DNA from 3 places in the Mesorhizobium sp. L103C119B0 genome. Region 1 is predicted to be linked to each of the others. Evidence: predicted binding sites of a transcription regulator. Region 1 holds the regulator's gene; each other region holds the start of a gene.
The links. Region 1 encodes PhoB, which activates phosphate uptake and scavenging genes when phosphate is short. Its sites were predicted from a motif close to TGTCATNNANCTGTCAT; they were not measured.
Positions count from the first base shown of each region.

Region 2: the regulator PhoB is predicted to act here: its motif matches at 1,945-1,961, upstream of X728_RS157225 (LTA synthase family protein).
Region 3: the regulator PhoB is predicted to act here: its motif matches at 2,340-2,356, upstream of X728_RS140755 (RNA degradosome polyphosphate kinase).

Region 1 is NZ_AYXE01000010.1:57,604-61,806, reverse strand. Features, by position in the region: gene pstA (phosphate ABC transporter permease PstA) at 1-86, shown strand, start outside; gene pstB (phosphate ABC transporter ATP-binding protein PstB) at 104-928, shown strand; gene phoU (phosphate signaling complex protein PhoU) at 970-1,674, shown strand; gene phoB (phosphate regulon transcriptional regulator PhoB) at 1,691-2,380, shown strand; gene X728_RS148755 (ROK family protein) at 2,411-3,646, opposite strand; gene xylF (D-xylose ABC transporter substrate-binding protein) at 3,913-4,203, shown strand, end outside.
Region 2 is NZ_AYXE01000004.1:313,682-317,884, forward strand. Features, by position in the region: gene fabG (3-oxoacyl-[acyl-carrier-protein] reductase) at 1-726, opposite strand, end outside; gene fabD (ACP S-malonyltransferase) at 787-1,734, opposite strand; gene X728_RS157225 (LTA synthase family protein) at 2,012-3,940, shown strand.
Region 3 is NZ_AYXE01000021.1:53,198-57,400, forward strand. Features, by position in the region: gene X728_RS140770 (TIGR02117 family protein) at 1-551, shown strand, start outside; gene X728_RS140765 (FAD-dependent monooxygenase) at 774-2,012, opposite strand; gene X728_RS140760 (zinc-finger domain-containing protein) at 2,032-2,277, opposite strand; gene X728_RS140755 (RNA degradosome polyphosphate kinase) at 2,510-4,203, shown strand, end outside.

The sequences.
Region 1 (4,203 bases):
GCGCCATCATCATCCTGCTCGTCTTCCTCATGGCCATGAACATCACCGCGATCGTGCTTCGGCGCCGGTTCGAGCGGCGCTGGTAGAAAAAAGGCAATTTGGTATGAACATCATGACCGAACAGTCCCTTGAGAATGCAGTGGGCGACAAAATGAACGCCAAGTCGAACGAAGTCATCAAGATGCGCGGCGACAAGGTCGGCGTCTTCTACGGCGAGAAGCAGGCGTTGTTCGACGTCAATCTCGACGTCCGCCAGAACCAGGTGACGGCGCTGATCGGCCCGTCCGGCTGCGGCAAGTCGACCTTCCTGCGCTGCCTCAACCGCATGAACGACACCATCGATTCGGCGCGGGTGACCGGCAAGATCACGCTCGATGAAGACGACATCTACGACAAGAACATCGATGTCGTCGAACTGCGCGCCCGCGTCGGCATGGTGTTCCAGAAACCCAACCCGTTCCCGAAGTCGATCTACGAGAACGTCGCCTACGGCCCGCGCATCCATGGGCTGGCCAAGCGCAAGTCCGACATGGACCAGATCGTCGAGCAGAGCCTGAAGAAGGCTGCGATCTGGAACGAGGTCAAGGACCGCCTGCAGGAGCCCGGCACCGGCCTGTCCGGCGGCCAGCAGCAGCGCCTGTGCATCGCGCGCGCCATCGCCGTGTCGCCGGAGGTGATCCTGATGGACGAGCCCTGCTCGGCGCTCGATCCGATCGCCACCGCCCGTGTCGAGGAGCTGATCGACGAACTGCGCCAGAACTACACGATCGTCATCGTCACCCACTCGATGCAGCAGGCGGCGCGCGTGTCGCAGCGTACAGCGATGTTCCATCTCGGCTATCTCGTCGAGGAGGGCGCCACCGACAAGATGTTCACCAACCCCGACGACAAGCGCACCCAGGACTACATTACCGGCCGCTTCGGCTGAGCCGTCCGGCGGGTGAATTTTCAGGCACGAGGACCAAGATCATGGGTGAACATACCGTCGCCTCCTTCGATGAAGAGCTCGGGCAGATCAGCAAGCTGATCCGCGACATGGGCGATCTGGCAGGCTCGATGGTCAGCGGCTCGACCAGGGCGCTGCTCAATTCGGACAATGCGCTGGCACAGCGTGTCGTTTCCGACGACGCCATCATGGATGCGCGCCAGCGCGAACTGGACGACCGCGCCATCACGCTGATCGCCAAGCGCCAGCCGATGGCCAACGATCTGCGCGCCGTGGTCGGCTCGATCCGCATGGCCGGCGACCTCGAGCGCATCGGCGATCTCGCCAAGAACATCGCCAAACGCGTCGGCACCGTGGGCTTGAGCGTCACGCCGCGCGACCTCTCGCACTCCATCGATGCCATGGCGCAGCTGGTGCTGATCCAGGTGCAAGGCGTCGTCGAGGAATATGCCGCCACCGATGCGGCAGCTCTTGCAAAACTCAGGAATGACGACGAGCGCATCGACGTCAAATACACGTCCGTGTTTCGTGAGCTCTTGACCTACATGATGGAAGACCCTCGCAACATCACCGCCTGCACGCATCTCTTGTTCTGCGCCAAGAATCTTGAGCGCATCGGCGATCATGTCACCAACATCGCCGAAAATGCGTATTATGTGCTGACCGGCCAGCAATTGCCCGCCAATCGTCCGAAGCAGGACGAGACGGCGATGGCCACGCCGGCCTGATGAGGGTGAACTGCCTATGATCGCGCCACGCATCATGGTCGTGGAGGACGAGGAGCCGCTAGGCGTGCTCCTCCGCTACAACCTCGAATCCGAAGGCTATCACGTCGAGGTGGTGACACGCGGCGACGAGGCCGAGATCCGCCTGCAGGAAAACGTGCCCGATCTCCTGGTGCTCGACTGGATGGTGCCCGCTGTTTCCGGCATCGAGCTCTGCCGGCGGCTTAGAGTGCGGCCCGAAACCGAGCGGCTGCCGATCATCATGCTGACCGCGCGCGGTGAGGAAAGCGATCGCGTGCGCGGCCTGTCCACCGGTGCCGACGACTATCTGGTCAAGCCATTCTCGACGCCGGAGTTCATGGCGCGCGTGAAGGCGCTGCTGCGCCGGGCCAAGCCGGAAGTGCTGTCCAGCGTGCTCAAGGTCGGCGACATCGTGCTCGACCGCGAGTCGCACCGTGTCTACCGCAAGAAGAGCGAGATCAGGCTCGGACCGACCGAGTTCCGGCTGCTCGAATTCATGATGCGCCATCCCGGCCGCGTGTTCTCGCGCAGCCAGCTGCTCGACAATGTCTGGGGCGAGACGATCTACATCGACGAGCGAACCGTCGACGTCCATGTCGGGCGCTTACGCAAAGCGGTCAACAACGGCCGCATGCCGGATGTCATCCGTACCATTCGCGGCGCCGGCTACGCGATCAGGGAAGACTAGGATGCTGCGCGTCGCGCCGTTGCCGGCCATTCAGGCGACATGCTTGCCGGATTTGGCCTGAATGCCCGGCGCGAAAATCTCCTGATCGACGAAGCCGAGCGCGCGCATGGCACAGCCTTCGCGGATCAGCGGCAGCTCGTTGGGCTCGGTGTCGAAGGAGATCGATTTCGAGTGCTGGCCGCCGGCGGTCTGGGCGATCGCTTCGCGCAATGCCGGCTCGATCAGGTCGAAGGCGGCGGCGCTGACGCCAACCATGGCGACAGGCGCCGGGTCGATCAGCGCAAACAGGCTGCCGAGGCCGAAGCCGAGCGCCTCACCGGCCTTGCGATAGGCTTCGCGCTCCGGGCCATCGGTTTCGCGGGCGCGCGCGGCGAGTGCGCGCATATCAGCGTCGCCGATATCGACCGGCTCGGCATCTTCGCTCATCATTTTGGCGCTGCGCCAGATGGCGTAGTTTCCGGCATAGGCCTCGACGCAGCCGCGCCGCCCGCAGCGGCAGAGCGCGCCGCCCGGACGGTGGATCATGTGGCCGAACTCGCCGCCCGAGGAATGGGTGCCGGTGAACAGTTCGCCTTTCAGCACCAGCCCCATGCCGATGCCGTGCGACAAGAGGATCGCGATGAAATTGTCGCGGTAGCGCTCGGGCTGGCGCCATTGCAGGGCCACCGCCATCATATTGCAGTCGTTCTCCATGGTGGCAGGAATGCCGAATTCCGCTTCCAACATGTCGGCGAAGGCAATGTCGGTCAGTGGCGTGATTGGCGACCACAGCATGGCCCGCGCCTGCGAATCGGTGATGCCCTGGATGCCCATGGCAATGCGGGCGATGCTCTGGACATCGAGGTCCGGGTCCGCGAGACGCCGCCCGACGATTGCTACGCATTCGCCGATCAGCTCGTCGCGCGGCATGGTCAGCGTGTCGAGCCGGCGCTGTTCTTCCGCGACCACCTGGCCGGCATAGTCGATGACGGTGACGGAGAGGAAGTTCAGCGACAGCACCACGGTCATGACCGCCGCCGCTTCCGGGTTGAGGCCAAGGCCGACCTGCGGCCGGCCGCGTTTCAGCGAGCCGGTCTCGCCAGGCTTGCCTTCAATCAGGATGCCTTCTTGAATTAGATCAGACGAGATTGCCGATATCGTCGAATGGCTGAGGCCGGTGGTCGCCGCAATCTCGGTCCGCGACGGCTGGCCGGCCCGGCGCACGGCCGAAATCACCATCGCACGGTTGCGACGGCGCAGATCGTCGTGGCGGATCCCAACCGACATTTGTTTTCCTCCCGGCCTCCTCGCGCCTCATGATAGTGAAGGCGTTCGACGGCACCAGCCAAATATTGGCAGACGCCGGCAGCCCTGTCATTGTTTATTGCGGAGCTCGAAAAAATTCGGCAAGGCTATCAGAATCCATCATAATCGATGTTGACAGTGCCTTATCATTGAACCAGTGTTTTTTCGAGGCTCGAAAAAATGGAGCCTCTTTGTGCAGGCCTTCGGGCCGGTTTTGTCGCGCCGTGGGCGGCGCAGGGAGGGTTATAATGAACAGATTTGCAGCCGCCATGCTGGCGGGTGTCGCCATGTCGCTGGCGCTGATGTCGGTCGCGCAGGCGAAGGACAAGGTCATCGGCGTGTCGTGGTCGAACTTCCAGGAAGAGCGCTGGAAGACCGACGAGGCGGCGATGAAAACGGCGATCGAAGCCGCCGGCGACAAGTACATTTCGGCCGACGCGCAGTCCAATCCCGGCAAGCAGCTGACCGACGTCGAAAGCCTGATCTCGCAGGGCGCCAACTCGCTGATCATCCTGGCGCAGGACGCCTCGGCCATCGGC
Region 2 (4,203 bases), on a different contig from region 1:
CATGCCGCCGTTGACGTGGATGGTCTGGCCGGTGACGTAGGCTGCCTCGTTGGAGGCGAGATAGGCGACGGCCGACGCCACTTCAACACTCGTGCCCATGCGGCGCGTCGGGATCGCGGCCATTATCGCGTCTTTCTGCTTGTCGTTGAGCTTGTCGGTCATGGCCGATTCGATAAAGCCCGGGGCGACGCAGTTGACGGTGATGTTGCGGGTGGCGATCTCCTGCGCCAGCGACTTGGAAAAGCCGATCATGCCGGCCTTGGAGGCGCAATAATTGGTCTGGCCAGGATTGCCGGTGACGCCGACCACCGAGGTGATGTTGATGATGCGGCCATGGCGGCGGCGCATCATCGGATGGGTCAGCTCGCGGGTGAGCCGGAACACGGCGGTGAGGTTCACCTCCAGCACGCTGTCCCAATCCGCGTCCGCCATGCGCACGAACAGGCCGTCCTTGGTGATGCCGGCATTGTTGACCAGTATGTCGACGCCTTCGAGTTCGGCTTCGGCCTTCTGGCCAAGCGCCTTGACCTCGTCACGGTCGGCTAGATTGGCCGGGAACAGCTTTACCCGGTCGCCGAGTTCGCCGGCCAGGGTCTCCAGTTTCTCGATGCGGGTGCCGTGCAGGCCGACAATGGCGCCTTGCGCATGCAGCACCCGGGCAATCGCCTCGCCAATGCCGCCCGATGCGCCGGTGACGAGCGCCTTGCGGCCGGTCAGTTCGAACATTTTCGTCTCCTGATCTTAAGAGAACACCCTTCCCACGGGAGGGGTTGAATCGCCAGTGGATTATGCAAGCGCGGCCAGCGCCGCCTCGACATCGGCCGGCGTGCCGACGGCCGATGTGGCGATGTCGCGGTTGATCCGCCGCGCCAGGCCGGAAAGCACCTTGCCGGCGCCGATCTCAAACAGCGTGGCGACGCCATTGGCGCCGAACCACTCCACCGTTTCGCGCCAGCGCACGCGGCCGGTGATCTGCTCGACCAGGCGGCGCGCGATCTCGTCGGGGTCGCTGGTCGGGGCTACAGTGACGTTGGAGACGACGGGCACGACCGGTGCATTCTTGGTCACGCCGGCCAGCGCCTCGCGCATGACATCGGCCGCCGGCGCCATCAGCGCCGAATGGAAGGGTGCGGAGACCTGCAGCATCAGCGCCCGCTTGGCGCCCTTTTCGGTGCACAGTTTCGCGGCGAGTTCCACCGCCGCCCTGGCGCCGGAGATCACCAGTTGGCCGCCGCCATTGTCGTTGGCGATCTGGCAGACTTTGCCGGATCCCGTTGCGGCCTCGGTGCAAGCGGCTTCGACGTCGGGCTGTTCCAGTCCGATGATCGCCGCCATGGCGCCCTCGCCGGCCGGCACCGCCGCCTGCATGGCGTTGCCGCGGATGCGCAGCAGCCGGGCGGCATCGGCGACCGAAACGAAACCGGCCGCGGCAAGGGCGGAATATTCGCCGAGCGAATGACCGGCAACGTAGGCAACCTTGTCCTTCAGCGAAAAGCCGCGCGCTTCCAGCGAGCGGATTCCCGCCAGCGAGACCGCCATCAGCGCCGGCTGGGCATGGGCAGTCAGGGTCAGCGCCTCTTCCGGGCCTTCCCAGATCAGTTTCGACAGCTTTTCGCCCAACGCATCATCGACTTCCTCGAACACCCTGCGTGCCTCGGGGAAGGCGTCGGCGAGGTCCTTGCCCATGCCGACAGCTTGGCTGCCCTGTCCCGGAAAGGTGAATGCGACGGCCATTTGGGCGCTCTCCAGCGGCTGATTTTTCCTGCCTGTGACGCAAGGCGGACCGTCAAGTCAAGCCCGGAGGCGGCATTTCCGCTCTCGCTTAAACCGGAGCTGACCTCGAGTCCCTGTTCCCAAAGGCTTTTTGCCGATCACACCTGATGAAAACCGCTCACGAATCGTTTGCTGGCTCTTCTTATTTTCGCCACAGGCGCTAGCTTTTGCATGACAGTTCTATGACAGAACGGTGGCGCGAGTGGAAATGCGCGTTGCTTGGGCCGGGGGAAGAGACGTGGCTAGGATCAGGAAGGGCGCGGCCGTACCCGCGCCACAGTTCTTGGAAGACGATCCGTCCACCGGCTACCTGCCGGGGCGCAGATGGCCGGTCATCCGCTACGGTCTGGTCACGCTGCTTGCCTCCGCCATCCTGGTGTTCGCCATCGAATGGATCGTGCGGGGCGACTTCTTCGGCACGGTCGACTTCTTCCTGCAGCCATTCAAGCCGGGCTGGACCACCATCATTGTCTTTGCATTGGTGCTGATGGGACTGGACGCCGTGCTTGGCCGCAGTCACCAGAGCCTGATGATCGTGGCGCCGCTGACGCTGGCGCTGGCCTTTGTCGGGCATCAGAAGTCGCATTATCTCGGCGATCCACTCTACCCAACCGATTTTCTTTATTCGCGCCAGATCATGGCACTGATGCCGCTCTTGGTGCGCGAACGGCCCTGGACGGCGCTCGCCATGGCGGTCGGCATCGTCGCCGGCCTGTCGCTGCTGATCTATGGCTGGCGGTTGTGGCGCCGCAAGGTTCCGATCCTCAGCCGCAAAGGGCGGCTGGCGCGGCTGACGCTGGCAGTGCCGCTGCTCGCCTTCTTCGTCTCGATCATGGACTACGCCACCTTCTCGTGGACCCGCGACCGGCTGCAGATCATCCCGATCATGTGGGACCAGAAGGAGAACTACGCCTCCAACGGGTTTGCGCTGGCCTTCGCGCTCAACGTGCCGATGGCGCATGTCTCGGCCCCGGCGGGCTATTCCGACAAGGCGATCGACGCGATCGACAGGCCTGATGTGGCGGCCTCGGTACCGGATGAGAAACCCGACATCATCGTGGTGATGAGCGAATCTTTCTGGGATCCGACCAAGCTGCCCGGCGTCACAATCACGCCTGACCCGATCCCCAATGTGCGGGCGCTGCGTTCCGGCTATATGTTCTCGCCGGAATTCGGCGGCATGACCGCCAACATCGAATTCGAGGCGCTGACCGGCTTTTCCAATGCCTTCCTGCCGGCGGGCTCGATCCCCTATCAGCAATATGTGCGCACGCCGACGCCGTCGCTGGCGACCTTCCTGAAAAGCGAGGGATACCGGGCGCGCGCCATCCATCCGGGCACCAACTGGTTCTGGAACAGGGGCGCCGTCTATGCCGATTTCGGCTTCAACGATTTCCGCTCGGAAGAGACGCTGCCGCCACTGGAAAAGCGCGGGCCGCTGGCTTCCGATGCCTCGATGACCGACGAGATCATCGCAGAGGCCGACGCCAGCGAGCGGCCGGTGTTCTTCTTCGCCGTCAGCCTGCAGAACCACGGTCCCTACGAGCCGTACCGCTATTACAATCCGACCCACAAGGTCGCGGCGCCGATCAGCACATGGGCGCGGGAATCGCTGCTCAGCTACGCCGAAGGCTCCGCCGATGCCGACCGTGGCCTCGAACGATTGATCGAATGGGCGAAGAAGCGCGAGCGGCCGACGGTCATCGCCTTCTTCGGCGACCATCTGCCGCCGCTCGGCCCCGTCTATGTCGAAACCGGTTACCTGAAAGACAATGTCGCGCCGCGCAAGGAACCGACGCCGGAGGCGGCACTGGAGCATCATCAGACGCCGCTGGTCATCTGGTCTAACCGCACCGGTCCGGCGCAGGATATGGGCGCGGTGAGCCCGGCCTTCCTGCCCTACCATATCCTTACCACGGCCGGGATCACGCACCCCTACTATACCGGCTTCTTAGGCGCGCTGCGCGAACGCTATCGCGTCGTGGATCGCAATCTGCTTTTGACACCGTCAGGTGAGGCCACGGCGGACTGGGCGCGGCAGAAGGACATCGATCCGGCGATCAACGATTTCCGCCTGCTGCAATACGATATGATGTTCGGCAAGCGTAAGGCGGCTCCGGACTTCTTCCCCGAAACGATCAACGGTCGTACCCCGCATACGAGTTGATGCCTGGTCTTTTCCAACCCTGCGACGCCAGGACGCTGTCCGGAGCATGCGTTACCCTTGCCTTCCAGCCAAATTGCTATATAGACGCCCGCAATCTGCCGGTCCTTGCTGGGGGCTGAACGGAGGGCCGGAGGTTTTATCCAAAACCTTCGTGTGAAGCCAGAAGCGCTTCCGCCTCCCGTGTCTCCGCTCTCGACCGTCTCGAAATGCTCCTTTCTTCCTCGCCCCCTCGGGACCAGCGGGTCAGAGAAGTTGCAGAGGCT
Region 3 (4,203 bases), on a different contig from region 1:
CGCGCCATATTCTGGTGCTGGAGAATCCGATCCACACCGACATCGCCATTCCCGTCGATGACGAGGTGCGCCGGCGCTTCCATTTCCTGGTCGCTGCCGGCATCCCCGTCGACGCCCCAGAAGTGCGCTACATCGTCTTTGGCTGGGGCGGCCGGGCCTTCTATCTGGAGACGCCGAGCTGGTCGCAGCTGAAGGCAGTGCCCGTCCTCAAGGCGCTGACACTGGACGCCTCGGTCATGCATGTCGATATCGCCGGGACCATCGCCGAGCCGCACCGTGCTGTCACCGGTTTCGACATCGATGAGGAGCATTTTGCAGCGCTGCTCGACTATATCGACGCGAGTTTCCAGCAAGGGCCGCATGGTCCGGTCGTCATCGAGAACGCCGCCTATTCCAGCTTCGACCGCTTCTTCGAGGCGAACGGCCATTTCAACGCGCTTGTCGGCTGCAACACCTGGACAGCCGCCGGCCTGCGCACCGCCGGCCTGCGCACCGGCTGGTGGAACCCGCTGCCGGCCTCGCTGGGCTTGTCGATGCGGTTTTATAACTAGCAGTCCTTCATCGCATCGCGACAGTGTTGGATCTTTTGAAGTCAGCGGGACAGCACCCCCCTCTGGCCTGCCGGCCATCTCCCCCGCAAGGGGGGAGATCAGCCGTTTTGCCCGCGGCGCTCCTGCTGCAACGCCGGCGATTTTGGCGAAGGCGCCGGCGACATCCAATCTCCCCCCTTGCGGGGGAGATGTCCGGCAGGACAGAGGGGGTGGGAAGGATCGCTACGTCGACGATCTAGACTGCCGAGTGTCCGCTCGCCATCCATAGAGCCAGTCGAGGTCGGCGGCGAGCTTGTCGGGCGAGCGCATGGCCAGGAACAGATTGCGGGCGATCGCCACCGGGCCGGCAGCATGCCAGGCGAGGCGGTTTACGGCCCCACGACGCGCGGCCTTGGCGACACGCGGCCGCCGAAGATTTTCCCAGATTTGAAAACTTCTGGGCAGATCGCCAGGGAAATCGGCGATAGCGTCGGCAAGCGTGATGGCATCTTCGATCGCCATCGCGGCACCTTGCGCCGCAAACGGCGTCATCGCGTGCGCGGCGTCGCCGATCAGCGCGATGCCCTGCGGGCTTGTCCACCGCTGTTGTTCGACGGTGTGGATCGGAAAGGCCGTCCATGGGCCGGCCAGTGCCACAAGCTTCGTCAGGCCCGGCGCGGTGCCGCGCAGGGCAGCCGTGAGGATCGCGGGATCGGCATGGCCCGACCAACCTTCGGCCATGCGCTCACCCTTGGTGAAGGCCGCGAGATTGAAGGCCCGGCCTTTGCTGACGGGATAGGCGACCATGTGGAAGCCTGGATGCAGGAACGTGGTGACGCAGTCGGCGGCGACGATCGCGGCAAAGGCTTCTCCGGCCGCACCGTCGGCTGCGATTGTAGCCCGCCAGGCGAGTTCGCCCGAAAAACGGCTTTTGACGAAGTCCTCGCCTGCGAGTTGCGCCCGGACCGCCGACCAGACGCCATCGGCGCCGATCAGCAGTTTGCCGCGTGCCTCGATCTCGCGGCCGTCCACTTCGGCGGTCACGGCGACATATTGCGCGTCTTTGACGATGCCGGTCGCGCGGGCGCCGGTGACGAGCTCAATCTGCGGCCGTTCAGCCATTTGCGCCAACAGCGCTGCCTGCAGATCGGCGCGGTGGGCGACGAGATAAGGCGCCTGCCAGCGCGCTTCGGCGGCTTGCCCAAGCGGCACCCGCGCCAGTTCACGCAGCGTCGCTGCATCCTTCAGCACCACCGCTTCGGGCCGCGAGGCTGCCGGCAGCAGCCGGTCGAGAACGCCGAGCTTTCCAAGGATGCACGTCGCATTGGGCGAAAGCTGGATGCCCGCGCCGGCCGCTTCGAGGTGCTGTGCCTGTTCGATCAGCTTTACGGAATAACCTCGTCCGGCGAAGGCAAGGGCGGCGGTCAGCCCGGCGATGCCGGCCCCGGCGATTATGACCTGCCGGGACCTGATGTCTTCCATCGGGCTTGTCGCGGAAGGATCAGGCGGCCTGGTCGATATAAAGGCAACCAGCCGGCAGCGTTTCAGTCGCCCTCAGCTTCGCCGAATAGCGGTAGAGCGTCGAGCAATAGGGGCAGACCTTTTCATCGTCGTCGCCCATGTCGAGGAACACATGCGGGTGGTCGAAGGGCGGGTTGGCGCCGGTGCACATGAATTCCTTGACGCCGATGTCGATTGCCGGATGGCCCGCATCGTTCTGGAAATGGGGAATGGAACCGCCTGCCATCATCGTCTCCTTGATCTCGTCGAAAAGCATCTGGAACATAACAGGCCTGTTTGCAAGATCGTTGAAATGAAACTGTCGCAAAAGCCTGTCAGAGGATACGTTGAGCCGGTTAAGTGCATGTCCCTGAAATCGGAACGGTTTTCGCCGAAGGGTCATGCGCCACAAAAGCGTGTTAGAGGCATGGCACGTCCAGCGGCGCTCCAAGGACGGTTGGCGGGGAAGAGCAGGAACCATGAACGAACTGAAGCCGGTGCAGAGCGAATTCATCAATGTCGAGGTGGCGAGCCCCGAGGGCGGCAACCCCGATCGGTTCGTCAACCGTGAGTTCTCCTGGCTGCAGTTCAACCGGCGTGTGCTCGAGGAATCACAGAACGAGCACCATCCGCTGCTCGAACGCGTCCGTTTCCTGTCGATTTCGGCCGCCAATCTCGATGAATTCTTCATGGTCCGCGTCGCCGGCCTTGCGGGCCAGGTGCGCGAAGGCATTGCGCTCAAGAGCCCCGACGGCCGCACGCCGGAGCAGCAGCTGGAACAATTGCTGCGCGAGGTCGAGCGGCTGCAGGAGGACCAGCAGAACAGCCTTTCGGCGCTAATGTTGCTGCTCAACAAGGAAGGCATTGAGAGCATCACCCGCGATGCACTGACCAAGGATGAAAAAGTCTGGCTGGAAGACCATTTCCAGGACCAGGTTTTCCCGGTGCTGACTCCACTGTCGATCGACCCGGCGCATCCGTTTCCGTTCATTCCCAATCTCGGCTTCTCGATGGCGCTGCAATTGCGCCATCGCAAGAATGGCGAGGAGATGAGCGCTCTTCTGCGCCTGCCGGTGGCGCTGAAGCGCTTCATCCGTCTGCCCGACCGCAAGCAGCACGTTCGCTTCATTCCGTTGGAGGAGGCTGTCGGCCTCTATATCGGCAAGCTGTTCCCCGGCTATGAGGTCAAGGGTTCCGGCACCTTCCGCATCATCCGGGACAGCGATATCGAGGTCGAGGAAGAGTCGGAAGATCTCGTGCGCCTGTTCGAGACGGCGCTGAAGCGGCGCCGCCGCGGTTCGGTCATCCGCATCGAATTCGACAAGTCGATGCCCGGCGAATTGCGCGAGTTCGTCGCCGGCGAGCTTGGCGTCTCTTCGAGCCGCATCAGCGTTCTGACCGGCCCGCTGGCGCTCAGCCAGATTTCCGAGATCGTCGCCGTGCCACGCGACGACCTGAAGTTCACCCCCTACAATCCACGCTTTCCCGAGCGCATCCGCGAGCATGGCGGCGACTGTTTCGCGGCCATCCGCGAGAAGGACATCGTCGTCCACCACCCCTATGAATCCTTCGACGTGGTGGTCCAATTCCTGCGCCAGGCGATGGCCGACCCCGAGGTGGTGGCGATCAAGCAGACGCTCTACCGCACCTCCAACGACAGCCCGATCGTGCGCGCCTTGGTCGACGCGGCCGAGGCCGGCAAGTCGGTAACCGCCCTGGTCGAGCTCAAGGCGCGCTTCGACGAGGAAGCCAACATTCGCTGGGCGCGCGACCTCGAACGCGCCGGCGTCCAGGTCGTGTTCGGCTTCCTCGAACTCAAAACCCATGCGAAAATGTCGCTAGTAGTGCGGCGTGAGGACGGCAAGCTGCGCAACTATGTGCATCTCGGCACCGGCAACTACCATCCGGTGACCGCGCGCATCTACACCGACCTGTCCTTCTTCACCACCGATCCGACGATCGCGCGCGATGTCGCCCAGCTGTTCAACTTCATCACCGGCTATGCCGAGCCGACCGATGAGATGCGGATCGCCATCTCGCCGTTTACGCTGCGCAGCCGTATCCTCAAGCACATTGCCGACGAGGTCGCCTACGCGCTGGCTGGCCGTCCGGCGCGCATCTGGATGAAGATGAACGCGCTCGTCGATCCCAACATCATCGACGCGCTCTATGA